DNA from 3 places in the Micromonospora sp. WMMD1155 genome. Region 1 is predicted to be linked to each of the others. Evidence: riboswitches for the same ligand, from Rfam matches in the RefSeq annotation. Region 1 holds a riboswitch; each other region holds the start of a gene.
The links. Region 1 has a riboswitch for cobalamin ahead of O7617_RS23830 (prenyltransferase/squalene oxidase repeat-containing protein). Riboswitches for the same ligand answer to the same signal wherever they lie in the genome.
Positions count from the first base shown of each region.

Region 1 (5,504 bases):
CGCAGAGCGGCCAGTCGATGGACGATCTGGTCCGGGAGCTGTCGTTGCTCTTGGCCGAGACCGCCCAGTCCCCGCCTGCATGACGGTCCGCTGGGTTCCGCCCGTCGGCGGAACCCAGCGGACAACAGCAGCTTCTACCGCCCACCTCGGGGAGGCCCGATGCGCCGGAAGATCGAGCACCGTGTCCTGACAGTGGACGGCCAGCAGATGGCGGTGTTGGCCGTGGCTGACTTCCAACGACTTGAGACCGCCCGTCGGCAGCTCGGTGCCAGCGAGAGTCAGGCGCACCAGCTTCGCCAGCAGTTGCGAGACGTTCAACGTCGTGTTGCCCGCTTGGAGAATCTGCTCGCTGTGTCGTCCCGCTCCGGGGTGCCGGAGCGGGAAGCAACAGGGGTGTGTGCGCGCTGTACCGGTGAGGCCGACGATCCGGTCGGCCCAGCGGCGCCGCAGGCTCTGGTCGTGGCTGATGACCAGGACCTCGGCCTGCGGCCCGCGATGTCACGTCGCCTGATGGTCGACCCGATCGGCTAATTGATCAACGAAGTGGTCATGCCGTGACGCCGCTGACCATCCCACTGACGGCGATCAGACGCCGTAGCGGAGGTAGATCGTGTCGCCGACGGTCACTGTCGTGCCGCGGGTCGCGGTGGCCAGGGTGCTGCCGTCGCGGGACACCTTCCAGGTGGACGAGCCGCTGTTGGCCAGGCCGTTGATCGTGGTCACGGTGCCGGTGCCACTGGTGGGAAGAAGGGAGGTGACGCAGCCGCTCGGGGTGGCCGCGCCGACGGCGGCGTCCAGCACGGCGCCGAGGGTGGTGGTGGCGGCGGTCGGGGTCAGCGTGACCGCGCACGGTTTGATGCTGCCGCTGCCGTTGTCGATGATCACAGCGAGCCGGGTGGCGGCGCCCGCCGTGAACCCGCTCGCCGCGACCCAGGTGGGCGCCCCGGCGGTGACCGGGACCGGGGGAGCGGCGGTGTAGCCGGCACCGGCGAGGGCGCGCACCGCGTCGATGGAGGCGTACGCCGACGGGGTGGTGTTGGTGGGCAGGTACTTGAATCCGCCGCCGGTCAACTGCTGCGCCCGGAGGAAGTCGATCGGGGTCTTACCGGCGGTGGTGGTGAAGTCGGTGCCCTGGTTCGGGATGCCGCAGGCGTTGAGCCCGGAGACGGCCCAGGCGTTGGAGTCGGTGTTGACGCCGAACATCGAGCTGAACGCGCCTGAGGCGTTGACGAGCTTGCTCTTGAGGAAGTTCTTGGCCTGCACGACGTCGGTGTCGGTGTTGGGGACTCCGGCGGCGCAGAGCGCGGCCATCGCCGCGCCGGTCATGTCGATGTCGCTGGCGGTGGCGAGTTGGGTGGGGTTGCCCTCGGCCTGGCTGAAGGTCCAGCCGCCGTCGTTGTGCTGATTGTTGCGGATGCGGGTGATCGAGAGGTTGAGCAGTGCCTGCGGTACGCGGGCGGCGCCGGCCTGGGTCTTCGCGCCGGCCAGGGCGAGAGTGCCGAAGACGGTGCCGTTGAAGTTGGCCGGCGGGCCGTAGTAGCCGGCCGAGCCGGTCTGCCAGTAGGCGATGGTGTCGGCGATCAGGTTACGGGTGGGGGAGACCCGGGCGGGGTCGATGCCGGCGGCGTAGGCATTCAGGACCCCACGCTCGTAGTCGGTGACCACCGGCGTGCTGCTCGGCCAGGACGCGGCCGAGAGTTGGTTGCGGTAGACGGTGCGGGCGTTCTTGGTCGTGTCGCCGGAGGGGTAGACGTCCACGGCCGCGACCCCGGCGGGCGCGAACGCGCTGAACGCCCACTCGTTCGACAGTCCACCGCTGGCGTAGCTGCCGTCGGCGGCCTGCAGGGTCCGCAGGTAGGCGACGCCGTTGGTCTTGGCGGTGGCGATCTGCGCGGCGGTCGAGGTCGCGGCGGCCGGTGCGGCACCGCCCGTGACTGCCACGACCGTGGCGATCAGCGCGGCGGCGGGAACGGCCGCGAGGCGTCTGCGGCGGCTGCCGGAGGAAAGGCGCGAGGACATCAGGGCTCCTTGGGGGTACGGGGCACGGCTGCCTCGACCCGGAGCCCGGCGCGCGCCGGCGGGAGCGGGGCGGGCCGGCCGCAGGACGCGTGGGACGGGTACCGCAGGTGCTGCGTCACCACGTGGGTGGTCGGGCTCGGGACGGGGCGAACCGTCCTCACCGTTGCGCGTCAGCCCCGGATTCCCACCGGGTTCCCCCACGCGATGACGCGGTCACGGTATGGGAGGAGACCCCTACCGCGCGCTGTTAGGTTCATGACACGTCTTCGCGTTGACGGGGTGGTGGCGGCTGTGGTCCGATGGCGGCGATCCAGCAGTCAGGGGAAGCCGGTCAAAGTCCGGCGCTGGCCCGCAGCCGTAGGTCCCGTTACCGGGACGAGTCGGATTACCTGGCTGGATAGTGCACCGCAGCGCCGTCGAGGTACACGGCGCGGAGCCAGGTTTCCGGGGTTTGTCCTCGGGGTCCGCGTCCGCGCCTGCGCCGCTAGCCCCCGAGAGAGTCGCCATGTCCCCACTGGTCAGTCGAACGTCGCGTGTTCCCGCGGCGTGGTTGGCGGCCGTCGCCGCAGCGGTGCTCGGCGCGGTGGCGCTGGTGGTGCCGACCCGCGCCGCGCTCGCCGACCCGCTGGATTCCTGCACCCCGACCCAGGGCGCGATCGTCGCTGTCGACTTCGGCGCGTGGGGTGGGCCGCTGCTGCGCGGCTGCGACGCCACCCCGACCACCGGGCTGGACCTGCTGCACGAGGCGGGTTTCACCACCACCGGCACCGACCACGACGGCCCCGGTTTCATCTGCCGGATCGGGTCGCCCGACTTCGCGTCAGGTGCCGAACACCCGACGCCGGCCGATGAGGCGTGCCAGTTGACCCCGCCCGCGTCGGCCTACTGGTCCTACTGGATCGCCCCAGCCGGGCAGGACCACTGGACCTACAGCCCTCTCGGCGCCATGGCCCAGCGCCCCGGCCCGGGTGAGGTCGAAGCGTGGGTCTTCGGTGGCACCGACATCGGGGGCACCACGGGAGCGCCGAGCTTCACCCCCGCGTCGGTACGCGCGAGCGGCCCCACTCCGACCGCCACTGCGACTCCGACGGCGACCCCGACCTCGACGCCAGCGCCGACGCCACCGACGGAAGCGCAGGTCAAGGCGGTGGCGAGTTACCTGGTGGGGCAGCTCGCCGACGGCGACCACGTCGACAACGGGTTCGTCGACTACTACCGGACCATCGCCGTCGCCACCGCCCTGGCCGGGACCGGGGGGCAGGACCAGACCCTCGGCAAGGTCGTCGACTACCTGCGGGCGCACGTCGATGCCGCTATCTTCCCGAACGGTGCCACCGCCGCACCCCACATCGCCAACGTCGCCAACCTCGCGCTCCTGCTCACCAGCACCGGCGGCGATCCACGCGCGTTCGGCGACCGGGATCTGATCGCCACGCTCACCGACCGGGTGTGCACCGCGGCCGACGTCGACGCCGGCTGCGCCGCCGTCGGTGACTTCGTCGGGTCGAGCGATCCCCTGACCCACGCGACCGCCCTGCTCGCGCTCAAGCGGGCCGGCGTCACCCCGCCGGCCGCGACCGTCAGCCGACTGACCGAGCAGCAGTGCACGACCGGGGCCTTCGCCGGTCTGTGGCGCAGCCCCACCGACGCCTGTGACCCGGACCTCGCGGCCACGACGCTCGCCGTCCTGGCGCTGCACACGCTCGGCGGGCACGACGCGGCGCTCGCTTCGGCCAAGGCATTCCTGGCCGCGGCGCAGGAGCCCGACGGCGGTTACCAGCCGTGGACCGGAGCGGGCTACAGCGAGACCTATCCGACCGGGCACGCCGCGCAGGCCCTCGCCGTCCTCGGTCTCGCCGACCGGGCCGCCGCCGCCACCGGCCTGCTGGTCAGCCGGATCGTCCCCGGCGGTGGGCTCAGCCCCGACCCGAGCAACCCGGACGCGGACCTGCCCGCCACCGCCGCCGCCGCGCTCGCCTTGGCCGGTAAGAACCTGGCCACCCTGGGTGCGTCGCCACCGCCGGCCGGGCCGCGGCCCGATCTGACCAAGGGAGTGTCCTACCTCGTCGCGCCGAGCAACCTGATCGACGGCAGGTACTACGAGTCGTTCCCCGGTTTCCCCGACTTCGGGTTGAGCATCGACGGTGCCTACGCCCTGGCCGCAACCGGTGGGGACGACGCCAAGCTGCGGGCGATCGTCGAGTTCCTGCGCGGTGGCGGCGCGGTCGGCGACAACGGCTTCACCGTCGACATGTGGTTGGGCGTCGGCACCGACTACGCCGTCGGCGGCGCGATCGGCAAGGTGGCGTTGCTGGCCCAGGTCACCGGCTACGACCCACGCTCGTTCGGCGGACACGACCTGATCGCCGCGCTGGGTGACGTGACCTGCGCCAAGGCCGACGCATCGACCGGCTGCGCCGGGGCCGGCAACTACCGGTACGCCACCTCGGTCTTCGGCCAGTCGCTCGGCATCATCGCGCAGTTGCGCGCGGGACAGGGCGAGGCCGCCGCCAAGCCGGTGGAGTTCCTCAGGGGACTGCAGCGCGCCGACGGGTCGTTCCCCAGCCTCATCCCGGCGGCGGACACCGACAAGGACGTCGACAGCACCGCGATGGCCGCGATGGCCCTCGCCTCACTGACCGACGACCCGGCGGCGGCCACCGCCGTCGACAAGGCGCTGGCCTGGATCGCCTCAACGCAGAAGGAGCACGGCGGGTTCCCCGGCGCAGCCGGTGACTCCACCAACTCCACCGCGCTCGCCATCCAGGGCCTCACCCTGCGCGGCAGCAGCTACGCCGGCCAGGTCGACAAGGCGCTGGCGTTCCTGGCGGCCCAGCAGAACGACGACGGAGGGTTCACCGTCGCGGCCGGTGGTCAGGCGGGATCGGACGTCCGCGCCTCCACCCAGGTCGTCGGTGGTGCCACCGGCATCTCGTTCGCCGCCCTGACCCGGGACGTGCACGAGCTGCCGGGTCCGGACCCGTCCGGCTCGCCCACGCCCACGCCCACGCCCACGCCGACGCCGAGCGCCAGTCAGTCGGCCTCGCCGCCGGCGACACCCGGTGCGACCCCGTCGACGACGGGCACCGCCGGGCACTCGTGGGGCAACCTGCCCCGCACCGGCGTGTCCATCGTGACCATCGCCCTGCTGGCGCTGGTGCTCGTCGTCGGCGGCGTCCTGTTGCTGGTCGCCGCCCGTCGCCGCGCGGTGTCCGACGCCGGCGGTGGATCGTGACCGCCCGCCGGTGGCTCCGGTCGATCGCTGCCCTGACGATCGTCGCCGCGCCGGTGGTGGCACCTACGCCGACGCTGGCCGCGCCCCTGCCGATCGGGCAGTGCACCACCTCGTCCGGGGTGATCCTCGCTGTCGACTTCAGCCGGTGGGGCGGCCCGCTGCTGCGGTCCTGCGGCACCACCCCGACCACCGGTTACCAACTGCTCAACCAGGGCGGTTGGCGCACCACCGGAACCCAGCACGACGGGCC
Region 1 covers NZ_CP120742.1:5,185,897-5,191,400, forward strand. The annotation lists gene O7617_RS23815 (superoxide dismutase) at 1-83, shown strand, start outside; gene O7617_RS23820 (hypothetical protein) at 160-531, shown strand; gene O7617_RS23825 (hypothetical protein) at 586-2,019, opposite strand; cobalamin riboswitch at 2,123-2,247, opposite strand; cobalamin riboswitch at 2,290-2,431, shown strand; gene O7617_RS23830 (prenyltransferase/squalene oxidase repeat-containing protein) at 2,525-5,254, shown strand; gene O7617_RS23835 (LPXTG cell wall anchor domain-containing protein) at 5,251-5,504, shown strand, end outside.

Region 2 (5,504 bases), 960 kb from region 1:
CACCGCCACCGGGGCCGGTCGAGCCGTACGCGGACACCGGCGGTCACGTCGGGCGGCTCGGGTGTGTCCAGCCAGGTGGACAGTTCACGCAATTCCCGTTCGAGGTCACCCATGTCGGACCTCCTCCCGGTCGAGAAGGCCGCGAAGCTTCGCCAACGCCCGGGATGTACGCGACTTCACCGTCCCCCGGGGCCAACCCAGTGCCGCCACCGTCTCCTCCTCGCTGAGATCGAGGAAGAACCGGCACACGATCACCTCACGGTCGCGTACCGGCAGTCGCCGCAGGGCCCGTACCAGTGCCTCCCGGCGCTCCCCGGCGAGGACCGCGCCGACCGCCCCGTCCTCGGCGATCGCGGACGTCGGGTCCGCCGCCGCCCGCAGGACGAGCCCGTCGCGTCGGCCCCGGGACCGGTGCAGGTTGCGGGTCTCGTTGGCGACGATCGCGAGCAGCCACGACCGGAAGGACGACTCGCCCCGGTAACGGGACAGCTTGCGGTACGCCTTCACGAACGCCTCCTGCGTGACGTCCTCGGAGTCCGAACCCGCACCGAGCAGCACCGCCGTCCGGTACGCGGACGCGGTGTGCCGGGCGACCAGGAGGTCGTACGCCTCCAGGTCACCGGCCCGGGCGCGGGTGACGAGAGTGTCGTCGTCCAGGGGAGCCTCCGTTCGGATCACCCTCATGACACCGCTCACGCGTCGCGGGTTCCACAGGGCGCGGGTCAGGTTGCTCCCATCGGACGTGCAGCGTATTGCCAGGATCCGGTGCTGCACTGGAGGAGGTGTCGAGGAGAGGGGCTGGACATGGGCTGGTTCAACCGCCGGGCACGGGGTGCCGGGACGACTCCGACGAAGCTGGACCGGGAGGCGACCCGCGAGGACCTCGCGGCGCTGGAGGCGTTCGTCGTCGACAAGCGGGGCGTGGAGTTCTACCTGGAGCCGGAGACCACCGCGACGGACACCACGGTGGTGGCGATCGCGCACGACGGTGAGTGGATCCGCCGTCGCACCGGTACGCCTCGCGCGGCGGGGGCGATCGCCCGCAAGCACGCGGTGCCGCTGTACGAGGCGGCGCGCACCGGCTACCCGGAACGGATGCGGGTGTGGAACCGCGCCCACCCGGAGCGCCACGCCCGCTGAGACCCGCCGGCTCAGGCGTCCCCGACGGCTGAGCGGGCCTGCTCGGCGGTCATCGGCTCGGCGTGGCTGGAGACGTACCAGTGGTAGCCGTCGTCGAGTAGTCGGCGGACCAGGCCCAGGTCGGGGCCGTCCTCGGGTCGGCGCAGGTGTGCCGGTGGCGGGTAGAAGCAGTCGCCCAACAGCATGACGCCCGAGTCGGGCACGAGAACGACTGTCGAGTCCGGCGCGTGCCCACCTCCGACGTGCCGCAGGTGCACCCCCACCGGCAACTCCTCGACGTCGGTGAAGGTCCGGGTGGGTGGCAGGACGGTGAAGTCCTCCCAGGAGGCCACCGCCCGTGCCCGCGCCCGGAAGCTCGGGCCGAGGCGAGGGTCGGCGCGTACCTGCTCGTCCAGGTAGTGGTGGCTCCACGGCCGGGCGGCCTCGGCGCGCAGCAGCGGCACGGCCGCCTCGTGCCCGACGATCTCCACGTCGGGCCACGCGCAGGCGCCCCAGACGTGATCCCAGTGGTGGTGGGTGTAGACGAGCCAGCGTGGCCGCGGTAGCCCGGCCGCGGCGAGCGCGGCCTGGATCTCGCGGGCGTGCGCGGGGCTCTGCCCAGCGTCGATCATCACACTGCCGCGTTCGTCGGCCACGAAGGCGACGCTCGCCTGGACCTCATCCGGGTCGGGGTCGCCCGGACAGAGCCAGACCCGGCCGGCCAGGTGGTGGAACCTCGGGGCGACGATGGTGATCGACCTCCGGGATTGATCGCGGACGCTGGTGTGGCGTCCGCCGATCCTAGGCGAGCGGGTCGGCCAGCGCCGTCCCGCCGGACGATCGGCGCGGGCCAGGGCAGGTGCGGCCGTCCTTTGCTCTGCATATCCATATGCACCGGTGACGCTCCGTGCCCGGTGCCTACAGGTATGCAGAGCAAAGGACGCGAAGCATTAATCCGGGGCACTGAAACGCGCGTGGCCGCGGCCCCGGTGATCGCCGAATGTCGATCTGCGCAGCCCGCCGGGCGGGTCTGGACCGGCGTTGACCCGCGGCGGAGGGGTGTGGCAGCATTCGCGGCCTGACGGCAGTGAAGGAAGTCGGTGCGATTCCGACGCGGTCCCGCCACTGTCACCGGGGAGTGATCCCCCCTCGTGAGTCACGGCCGTGTGTCTGCGGTTGGAAGGCCGGGGGAGAGCGTCGATCCGGAAGCCAGGATACTTCGGCCGTCGGGACGTACCCCAGGGCGTGGACACCCGAGGAGGACCCGATGACGCACGGCGTCTCATTCATCGACGACTGTCGTCGTAACCCGCGCTTCGCCGCGCCCGCGACCGGTCACGCCCCGCTGAGCTGAGCCCTCGCCGCCGGCCGGGCCCGTCGCTCGCGCCCGCGAGCCGACCGCCCCGCCGGCGTACCGGCTGACGCCGCACCCACCCGCATCGTCGCGGTCACCCTCATGGTGGCCGGGGCGTCACTCACCGGAGCCTGCCGTGCGCATCCTGTTGCTCTCCACCGCCGACACCGACCTGCTGGCCGCCCGGGCCAGCGGCGCCGACTACCGGCTGGCCAACCCCGCCCGGGTCGCCGCCGATGAGGTGCCCGCCCTGCTCGACGGCGTGAACCTCGTCGTCGTACGCCTGCTCGGCGGTCGACAGGCGTGGCCGGACGGTATCGCGGCGGTGCTCGAAACCGGGGTGCCGACCGTCGTGCTCGGCGGTGAGGCGCTGCCCGACGCGGAGCTGATGGCCGTCTCCACAGTGCCGTCCGGAGTGGTCACGCAGGCGCTGGCGTACCTGGTCGAGGGCGGCCCGGGCAACCTGGGGCAGCTGGCCCGGTTCCTCTCCGACACGGTGCTGCTCACCGGTGAGGGGTTCGCCGCGCCCGCACCCACCCCGACGTACGGCGTCCACCGTGAGTACCCCACGAATCCGGAGCAGCCCACCGTCGGGATCGTCTTCTACCGGGCGCACGCCCTCGCCGGTAACACCGGATTCGTCGACGTGCTCGCGGACGCGGTCCGCGCGGCCGGCGGCAACCCGCTGCCGATCTTCTGCGGCTCGCTGCGCGGGCTTACCACCGGGGCCGGCCCGCTCGGGCTCTTCGCCCGCTGCGACGCCCTGCTGGTCACCGTCCTCGCGGCGGGCGGCGCCGTCGCCGCGGACGCGTCCGGGGGCGGCGACGAGGACGCCTGGGACGTCGGCGCCCTGGCCGCCCTGGAGGTGCCGATCATCCAGGCACTCTGCCTGACCAGCACCCGGAAGCAGTGGGCCGACAGCGACGCCGGGCTGTCCCCGTTGGACGCCGCGATGCAGGTGGCCATCCCCGAGTTCGACGGCCGAATCATCACCGTGCCGTTCTCGTTCAAGCAGATCGACTCGGACGGCCTCTCGGTCTACGCCGCCGATCCCGAGCGAGCCGCCCGGGTCGCCGGGATCGCGGTGCGCCACGCCCGGCTGCGGTACCTTCCCAACCCGGACAAGCGGGTCGCCGTGGTGCTCAGCTCGTACCCCACGAAGCACTCCCGGGTCGGCAACGCGGTCGGGCTGGACACCCCGGTCTCGGCGGTCCGGCTGCTCGCCGCGCTGGCCGAGGACGGCTACGACCTGGGCGACGCGCCGCCGCCCACCGACGGGGACGCGTTGATCCACGCGCTGATCGCCGCCGGTGGGCACGACGTGGAGTGGCTCACCCCGGAGCAGTTGGCCGCCGCCGAGGCCCGGATACCGGGGGACACGTACCGGCGGTGGTTCGACCAGGTCCCGACCGAGCTGCGCGAGCGGATGCGGGAACACTGGGGTGAGCCGCCCGGCGAGCTGTACACCGACGGCGGGGACATCGTGCTCGCCGGTCTGCGCTTCGGCAACGTGGTGCTGCTGATCCAGCCGCCACGCGGGTTCGGGGAGAACCCGATCGCCATCTACCACGACCCGGACCTGCCGCCGAGCCACCACTACCTGGCCGCGTACCGCTGGCTGGCCGCGCCCGTCGCCGACGGCGGCTTCGACGCGGACGCCGTGGTGCACCTGGGCAAGCACGGCACCCTCGAATGGCTGCCCGGCAAGGGTCTCGGTCTGGCCGCCGACTGCGCGCCCGACGCGGTCCTCGGCGACCTGCCGCTGGTCTACCCGTTCATCGTCAACGACCCCGGCGAGGGCACCCAGGCCAAGCGGCGGGCACACGCCGTGGTCATCGACCACCTGGTGCCGCCGATGGCCCGCGCCGAGACGTACGGCGATCTGGCCAAACTGGAACAACTGCTCGACGAGTACGCGACGGTGCAGGCCCTCGACCCGGCCAAGGTGCCCACCGTGCGGGCCCAGATCTGGGACCTGGTGCGTGCCGCCGAACTGCACCACGACCTGCACGCCGAGGCGATGCCCGACGCGGACGACTTCGACGACTTCGTGCTGCACCTCGACGGGTACCTGTGCGAGGTCAAGGACGTGCAGATCCGCGACGGCCTGCACATCCTCGCCGACGCGCCCACCGGGGAGCCCCGCGTCAACCTCGTCCTCGCCGTGCTGCGCGCCCCCCAGATCTGGGGCGGCGCCCACGCCCTGCCCGGCCTGCGGCAGGCCCTCGCCGCCGCCTACTCCCTCGACGAACAGGAGCTGCTCGCGTCACCGGGACAGCGGCTGGCGCTGCCCAGCGCGCTGACCGACACGGTGGACGGGCCCGCCGGCACCGCCGCCGACGCGGTCGACCTGCTCGAGGCCCTCGCCCGGCGGCTGGTCGTCGGCATGGAGACGCTCGGCTGGGACGCCGACACCGCCGACGCGGTGGTCGCGGAGGTGACCGGCCGGCCGATCCCGGACGTCGCCGCGGTGCTGCGCTTCGCCGCCACCGAACTGGTGCCCCGGCTGGACCGCACCACCGACGAGCTGACCAACACCCTCGGCGCGCTGGACGGCCGGTTCGTGCCGCCCGGCCCGTCCGGTTCACCCACCCGGGGCCTGGTCAACGTGCTGCCCACCGGCCGCAACTTCTACTCCGTCGACCCGAAGGCCATCCCCAGCCGCAACGCCTGGGACGTCGGGGTGGCCCTCGCGGACTCGCTGCTGGCCCGGCACCTCGCCGACACCGGCGCGTACCCCCGCTCGGTGGGGTTGACCGTGTGGGGCACCAGCGCGATGCGCACCCAGGGCGACGACATCGCCGAGGTGCTCGCGCTGCTGGGCTGCCGCCCGGTCTGGGACGACAGGTCCCGGCGGGTCACCGGCGTCGAGGTGGTACCCACCGCCGAGCTGGGTCGGCCCCGCGTCGACGTCACGGTGCGCATCTCCGGCTTCTTCCGCGACGCGTTCCCGCACGTGGTGGCGCTGCTCGACGACGCCGTGCGGCGGGTCGCGGCCCTGGACGAGCCGGACGAGGAGAACTACGTGCGC
Region 2 covers NZ_CP120742.1:6,148,360-6,153,863, forward strand. The annotation lists gene O7617_RS28025 (hypothetical protein) at 1-113, opposite strand, end outside; gene O7617_RS28030 (RNA polymerase sigma factor) at 106-678, opposite strand; gene O7617_RS28035 (hypothetical protein) at 805-1,140, shown strand; gene O7617_RS28040 (MBL fold metallo-hydrolase) at 1,152-1,874, opposite strand; cobalamin riboswitch at 2,210-2,339, shown strand; gene cobN (cobaltochelatase subunit CobN) at 2,610-5,504, shown strand, end outside.
Region 2: another riboswitch for cobalamin. It lies ahead of cobN (cobaltochelatase subunit CobN); the one in region 1 lies ahead of O7617_RS23830 (prenyltransferase/squalene oxidase repeat-containing protein).

Region 3 (5,504 bases), 380 kb from region 1:
CCGCCGACCCCCGGCTGAGCCTGGACGACCTGATCGCCGAACCGCTGCGCGCCGTCCGCACGCCCGAGTCGACGGTCCGGGAGCGGGTGGCCGAACTCGCCGACCTCGTCGGCCTCACCGCCGATCTGCGCAGCCGACGGCCCCACGCGGTGTCCGACGGGCAACTGCAACGCGCCTGCCTCGCCCGGGCCCTCGTCCACCGCCCGGACTACCTGCTCTGCGACGAGGCCACGGCGATGCTGGACGCCTCCACCCAGGCGCACGTCGCCGCCGTCATCCGCGACTACCAGCGGGCCCAGCGGGCCGGTGTCCTGGTCATCAGCCACGACCAGAGCCTGCTGGACCGCTGGGCCGACCGGATCGTCGACCTGGACAGCACGGTGCCGGCCCAGACCTGAAGACGCCGTCGGGCGGGCTGTGCGGACCGTGCGACCCGTCATGATCCGCGCAACTGCCCGGATACTGCTGCCTCCGACGTGCGGGAGGCAGCAACAACCCTGATATTGCGCGGATCTTGGCGACGAGCGCTCGGCGCGGCGTCAGCTAGAGTCTCGCCGTGCTCGCCTGGCTCGTCGACCACCTTCCACTTCGGCTGTGGAGTCCCGGCAACCTGCGCATAGGCGGTCGCCTGCACTTCTGCGTAGGGGATTCATTCGAGCGGACGATTGAGTGGAACGGCACGCATCTCTTCGGTGGTCGACCGTTTGGCGCACAGGCCGTCTTCGACCGCTTCGGATCAGCGGGTTGAGAGCGGACCGGAGCGGATGTGGACCCCCGGTGGGCAACCCAATGGCCAGGAGTACGCGACAACATGCCCGGCGGCACGTCACCCAGGCCCCGAGACCGATCTGTCACGGACTTCTTGCGACGTGAGGTTATTCGGCTTCGATGCCGGCGGCCCGCAAGATCTGCCGGACCCGCTCGCGGGAGTACCCCGTCCGTCTGACCAGATCCACCTGCCGCGCCCCGGCCCGATATTCCGCCGCCATGGCCTGGTGAAGTTCGGCGCGGGCCTGCTCGACCCGGGCGCGGGCATCGGCCTTGATCTGCCGGGCGGCCAGCACGGCCTGTTCTTCCGCCTGGGGTAGCGCATCCTCGGCGGCCTTCAGTCTGCGCATAGCCCCATCGAGATCCACTTGGCCATCTTGACTGCGGGGTTCACCACCGCCACAGCCCCGATGACACGGGACGTGGAGCGCCGGTGCGGGTTCGTGCACGTCTTCCCCACCGGAGCGTTGGCGGCGCAGGACCAGCACCCTCGGTGGTGTGGCCGCGACGGGTGCGACCGGCGCGGGGAACACCGGTCGAACGTCTCGAACGTGGACACCAACCGGCCCGAAGCGTCCATCATCACTGTGGCGTTGGTGCAGACGACCGATGCGGTGACCGAAGCCATGGTGGTGTTGAGTGCGACCGACGGCGTGGCGTCTGACCGGGTGGTGATGTCCATCGGCCAGGACCGCGGCCGGCGCTACCGACTCGGCGGCCTCCTCGACGCGGCAGGACAGGCCCTAAGCCACACCTGTCGTGCTCGGACTGTCCGTCACCGGTCGCCAGGACCGCAGCCACGGACAGTCCGAGCATGTCTCAGCCCTCGTCGGCGCCGTCGAGCAGCGCCCGCCGCAACGCCAGCCGGTGCTCGCGGCGGATCTCCGCTTCCCGGTAGCGACGACGGTCCCCGTCGGTCTCGGGTAGCAGCGGCGGCACTGTCCTCGGCTGTCCGTCGTCGTCGATGGCGACCATGACCAGGTGGGCGGTGGCCACGTCGGTGGGCGGAACGGCCCGGTCCCACCGGTCGGCGGTGACCTTGACCGCGACCTCCATCGAGCTGCGTCCGGCCCAGGTGATCCGGGCGTCGACGTGCACGACGTCGCCGACCCGCACCGCGCGCAGGAACGCCGTCTCGTCGATCGCGGCGGTCACCGCCGGGCCGTCGGAGTGGCGGGCGGCGACCACCCCGGCGACCGAGTCGATGAGGTTGAGGATCCGGCCGCCGTGCACCGTACCCATCAGGTTGGTGTGGTGCTGGTCCATGATCTGCGACAGGGTCAGGTGCGACGCCGACGGCGCTCGGCCGGCGATCGTGGCGGTGTCGTGCACAGCGGTAGTCCGTCCCTCGGGAAACCACACCACCGGTACGCGGACACGCAGACGAGGACCCGCCGACAAACGGCAGGTCACCCGCTCAGCCCACCCGCGAGGCCGACGGCGGCGCACACGGTCGTGTACGCAGCGCAGGCAGGTCTTCGGACTCGCGGGCCGGACCGGTCGTGCCGGTCTCCTACCGGCCGTCGCTTCCCAGGCCGGCGGCCCAGTGCTGTTGACGGCGTTCGTTCCCACTCACCGCTGCGGGGCAGCCCCGGACTTTCACCGGGTTCCCTCTTACGACGCCCCGACGGTCACGACGGGGCGAACCAGCGCCGCCCGCAGCATAGCTGGCCAGGCAAGTCGCGGCACCGGGGGCGCGGCGCGGAGGCAGCGCCGGGGCTTCGTCGCTTTTGCCATGTGAGGAAAAAGATCGCCAGCTCTTGAAAAAAGCCTCACTCGGGTCAGGATATTCAGATGCGTCGTCTCCCTCAGACTCCGGGGCGGGTGCTCTCGGGCGTCCTCGCGCTCCTCCTCGCCTCGGCGGTCGCTCTCCTCGCGTCCGCCCGACCCGCCTCGGCTCACGGGACTCTCGCCATGTCCACGCCGGCGAGTGGGGCCACGGTGAGCGAGCCGTTGACGGCGGTGCAGCTCTTCTTCACCGAGAAGGCCGCGCCCAACGCGTTCTTCACGGTCACCGCCCCGGGCGGCGTCCGGGTCGACAACGGCTGGTCGTACGGGGAGCCGAAGCCGTTGGACCAGCCGGTGCGGGAGTACTTCCTGGTCAACGGGCAGTTCGAGCCACGGGAGTACACGACCGGGTTCCCCGCGATGGTGGCCGTCACCCACCTGCCGGCCAAGGGCCAGTACTCGGTGAGCTACCTGTCGGTCGCCTCGGACGGCGACACCGTGCGGGGGACGCTCACGTTCCGCTACAACGGGCGGGTGACCGCGGCACCCAAGGGGTGGAGCCCGCCGACGACCCAGCCCGACCCGGCGTTGGTGGCCGCCACCGAGCAGCATGGGTCGTCCGGGCAGGCGTCGGCGGTGCCGACCACCTCGGCCCAGCCGGTGATCCCGCCGTCCGGGGCTGCGGCGGCCCCGCCGACCGAATCAGCCGACGAGAGCGGCTCCGGAGCGCTGGCCTGGGCCGGTTGGGCGGCGGCGATCGCGGCGGCCGTCGCGGCGGCCGGTTTCGTCGTCTGGCGTCGTCGGACGGCGTCCACCGGTAGACCCACCGGCCGGGGCCGTACCGCACCGGGAACGTCCGGTCGACGCGGCGGCGGTGCTCGTACCACGAACCGGCCGTCGGCCGGCAAGACCAGCGGGACCAGGGCCGCCGCCGGAAAGACAGCCGCTGCCAAGTCCTCCGCCGGCAGGACGGCCGGCGCGGTGAGCGGTGTCGGTACGAAGCCCACGGGTGGTAAACGGCGACCGGCCACCGTGCCGGCGGCGCGGACGGGCGACGCGGTCGTCACAGCCCGCACGGGCGTCGCCGTCGACCCGACGCCCGCCGACCAGAAGGCGAAGATTCTCACCTCCACCGACCAGGAGGCGAAGGCCCCCTCCACCACCCACCAGGAGGCGAAGGCCCCCTCCACCACCGACCAGAGGGCGACGGTCGCCGCAAGCACCGACGAGGCGTCGACAGTCGAGGCCGGTTCCCGGCCGGGCCCGGACCTCGTCGCCGCGGCACCCGGGTCCCGGTTGAGCAACGGCCATCTGGCGCTGCTCGTCGGCGGGTTGGTGGTCGCCCTGCTGGCCGGGTTCGGGCTGGCCCGCATCGGCACCGGCGACCAGAGCCCCGCCGGCAACGCCCGGAAGCCGGCGGGCGGCCCGCCCGCCTCCGGGCAGGCGGTGTCCGCGACCGACGGCCACCAACACCCGGCGGGCACCGGCCCGCACACGCACCGGGGTGACGGCGCGACGGGCGAGACGCTGGCGACCGGGACGACGGTCAGCGCCGGTGGCTACACCCTGCAACCGCTGGAGCGGTCCCAACCCGCCGGGGTACGCGCCGACTACCGCTTCCGGATCGTCGGGACCGACCGGCAGCCGGCGACCCGCTTCGCGGTCGTCCACGACAAGCCGTTGCACATGATCGTGGTGGGCCGCGACCTGACCGGTTACCAGCACGTACACCCGACGATGGCCGCCGACGGCACCTGGAGTGTCCCCCTGACGCTGGCCCGACCGGGCGGTTATCGCGTCTACGCCGACTTCTCGGTGACCGCGCCCAACGGCGCGCAGGTGCCTCTCGTGCTGGGCGTCGACCACACCGTGCCCGGGGCGCACACCCCCGCCGCGCTGCCGCCTGCGCAGGCACAGGCGACGGCCGGGCCGTACGCGGTGTCGATGAGCGGCACCCCGACGGTGGGGGTGACGGCGCCGATGCAGTTCCAGGTCCAGCGCACCGACGCGGCCGCGCCCGTGCAGTTGGAGCGTTACCTGGGCGCGTACGGGCACCTGGTCGTCGTCCGCGAGGGCGACCTCGGCTACGTGCACGTCCACCCGGAGCAGGAGCTGGTCGACGGGACGGTCCAGTTCTGGCTGACCGCGCCCAGCTCGGGCCGGTACCGGGCCTTCTTCGACTTCCAGGCCGAGGGGAAGGTGCACACCGCCGAGTACACGATCAACGTGCCCTGAGCCCGGAACTTTCTCCCTGCTGCGGCCGACCATTCAGCCAGCAGCAACCATCGGAGGAAGAACACATGCTCAGCACCAGCCCGCTCGGTCGCGCCGCCGCTCGGCCGCCGTCCTCGCCGCCGCGATCCTGGCGGTCGGCACCGCCGGATGCGGATCGTCCGACTCCCCGTCGACCGGGCAGGCGAACCCGTCCGCCTCGACCTCGGCCGACCCGGACGCCGGGGTGCTCGGCATCCGTGACCCGTGGGTGAAGGCGGCCGACAAGGGGATGACGGCGGCCTTCGGGACCCTGGTCAACGACGGCGACACGGATGTCACGGTGACCGGGGCCGCGACCTCGGTGTCGCCGATGGAGCTGCACGAGATGACCATGAAGGACGGCAAGATGGTCATGCAGGCCAAGCAGGGCGGCATCGTGATCAAGGCGAAGAGCACGCACGCGTTGGAGCCCGGCGGTGACCACCTGATGCTGATGAACCTCACCAAGCCGGTGCAGGCCGGCGACGAGTTGACGTTCACCCTGACATTCGCAGACGGTAAGACCCAGCAGTTCACCGCGGTGGCCAAACCGTTCACCGGCGCGCAGGAGAGCTACGCCCCCGGGCACGGCCAGCCCATGCCCGGCACGAGCGCCACGCCGGAGATGAGCATGAGCCCGGCATCGTGACCGACACGTCACCCACCCGGCCGGTGAGCAGGCGCGGCCTGCTCACCGGCGGGGCCCTGGCCGCCGGAGGAGCCCTCGCCGGGGGTGCGGCCATCGCCGCTACCCG
Region 3 covers NZ_CP120742.1:5,566,707-5,572,210, reverse strand. The annotation lists gene O7617_RS25565 (ATP-binding cassette domain-containing protein) at 1-398, shown strand, start outside; gene O7617_RS25560 (hypothetical protein) at 876-1,136, opposite strand; gene O7617_RS25555 (acyl-CoA thioesterase) at 1,588-2,100, opposite strand; cobalamin riboswitch at 2,220-2,434, opposite strand; gene O7617_RS25550 (copper resistance protein CopC) at 2,563-4,731, shown strand; gene O7617_RS25545 (copper chaperone PCu(A)C) at 4,856-5,398, shown strand; gene O7617_RS25540 (Dyp-type peroxidase) at 5,395-5,504, shown strand, end outside.
Region 3: another riboswitch for cobalamin. It lies ahead of O7617_RS25555 (acyl-CoA thioesterase); the one in region 1 lies ahead of O7617_RS23830 (prenyltransferase/squalene oxidase repeat-containing protein).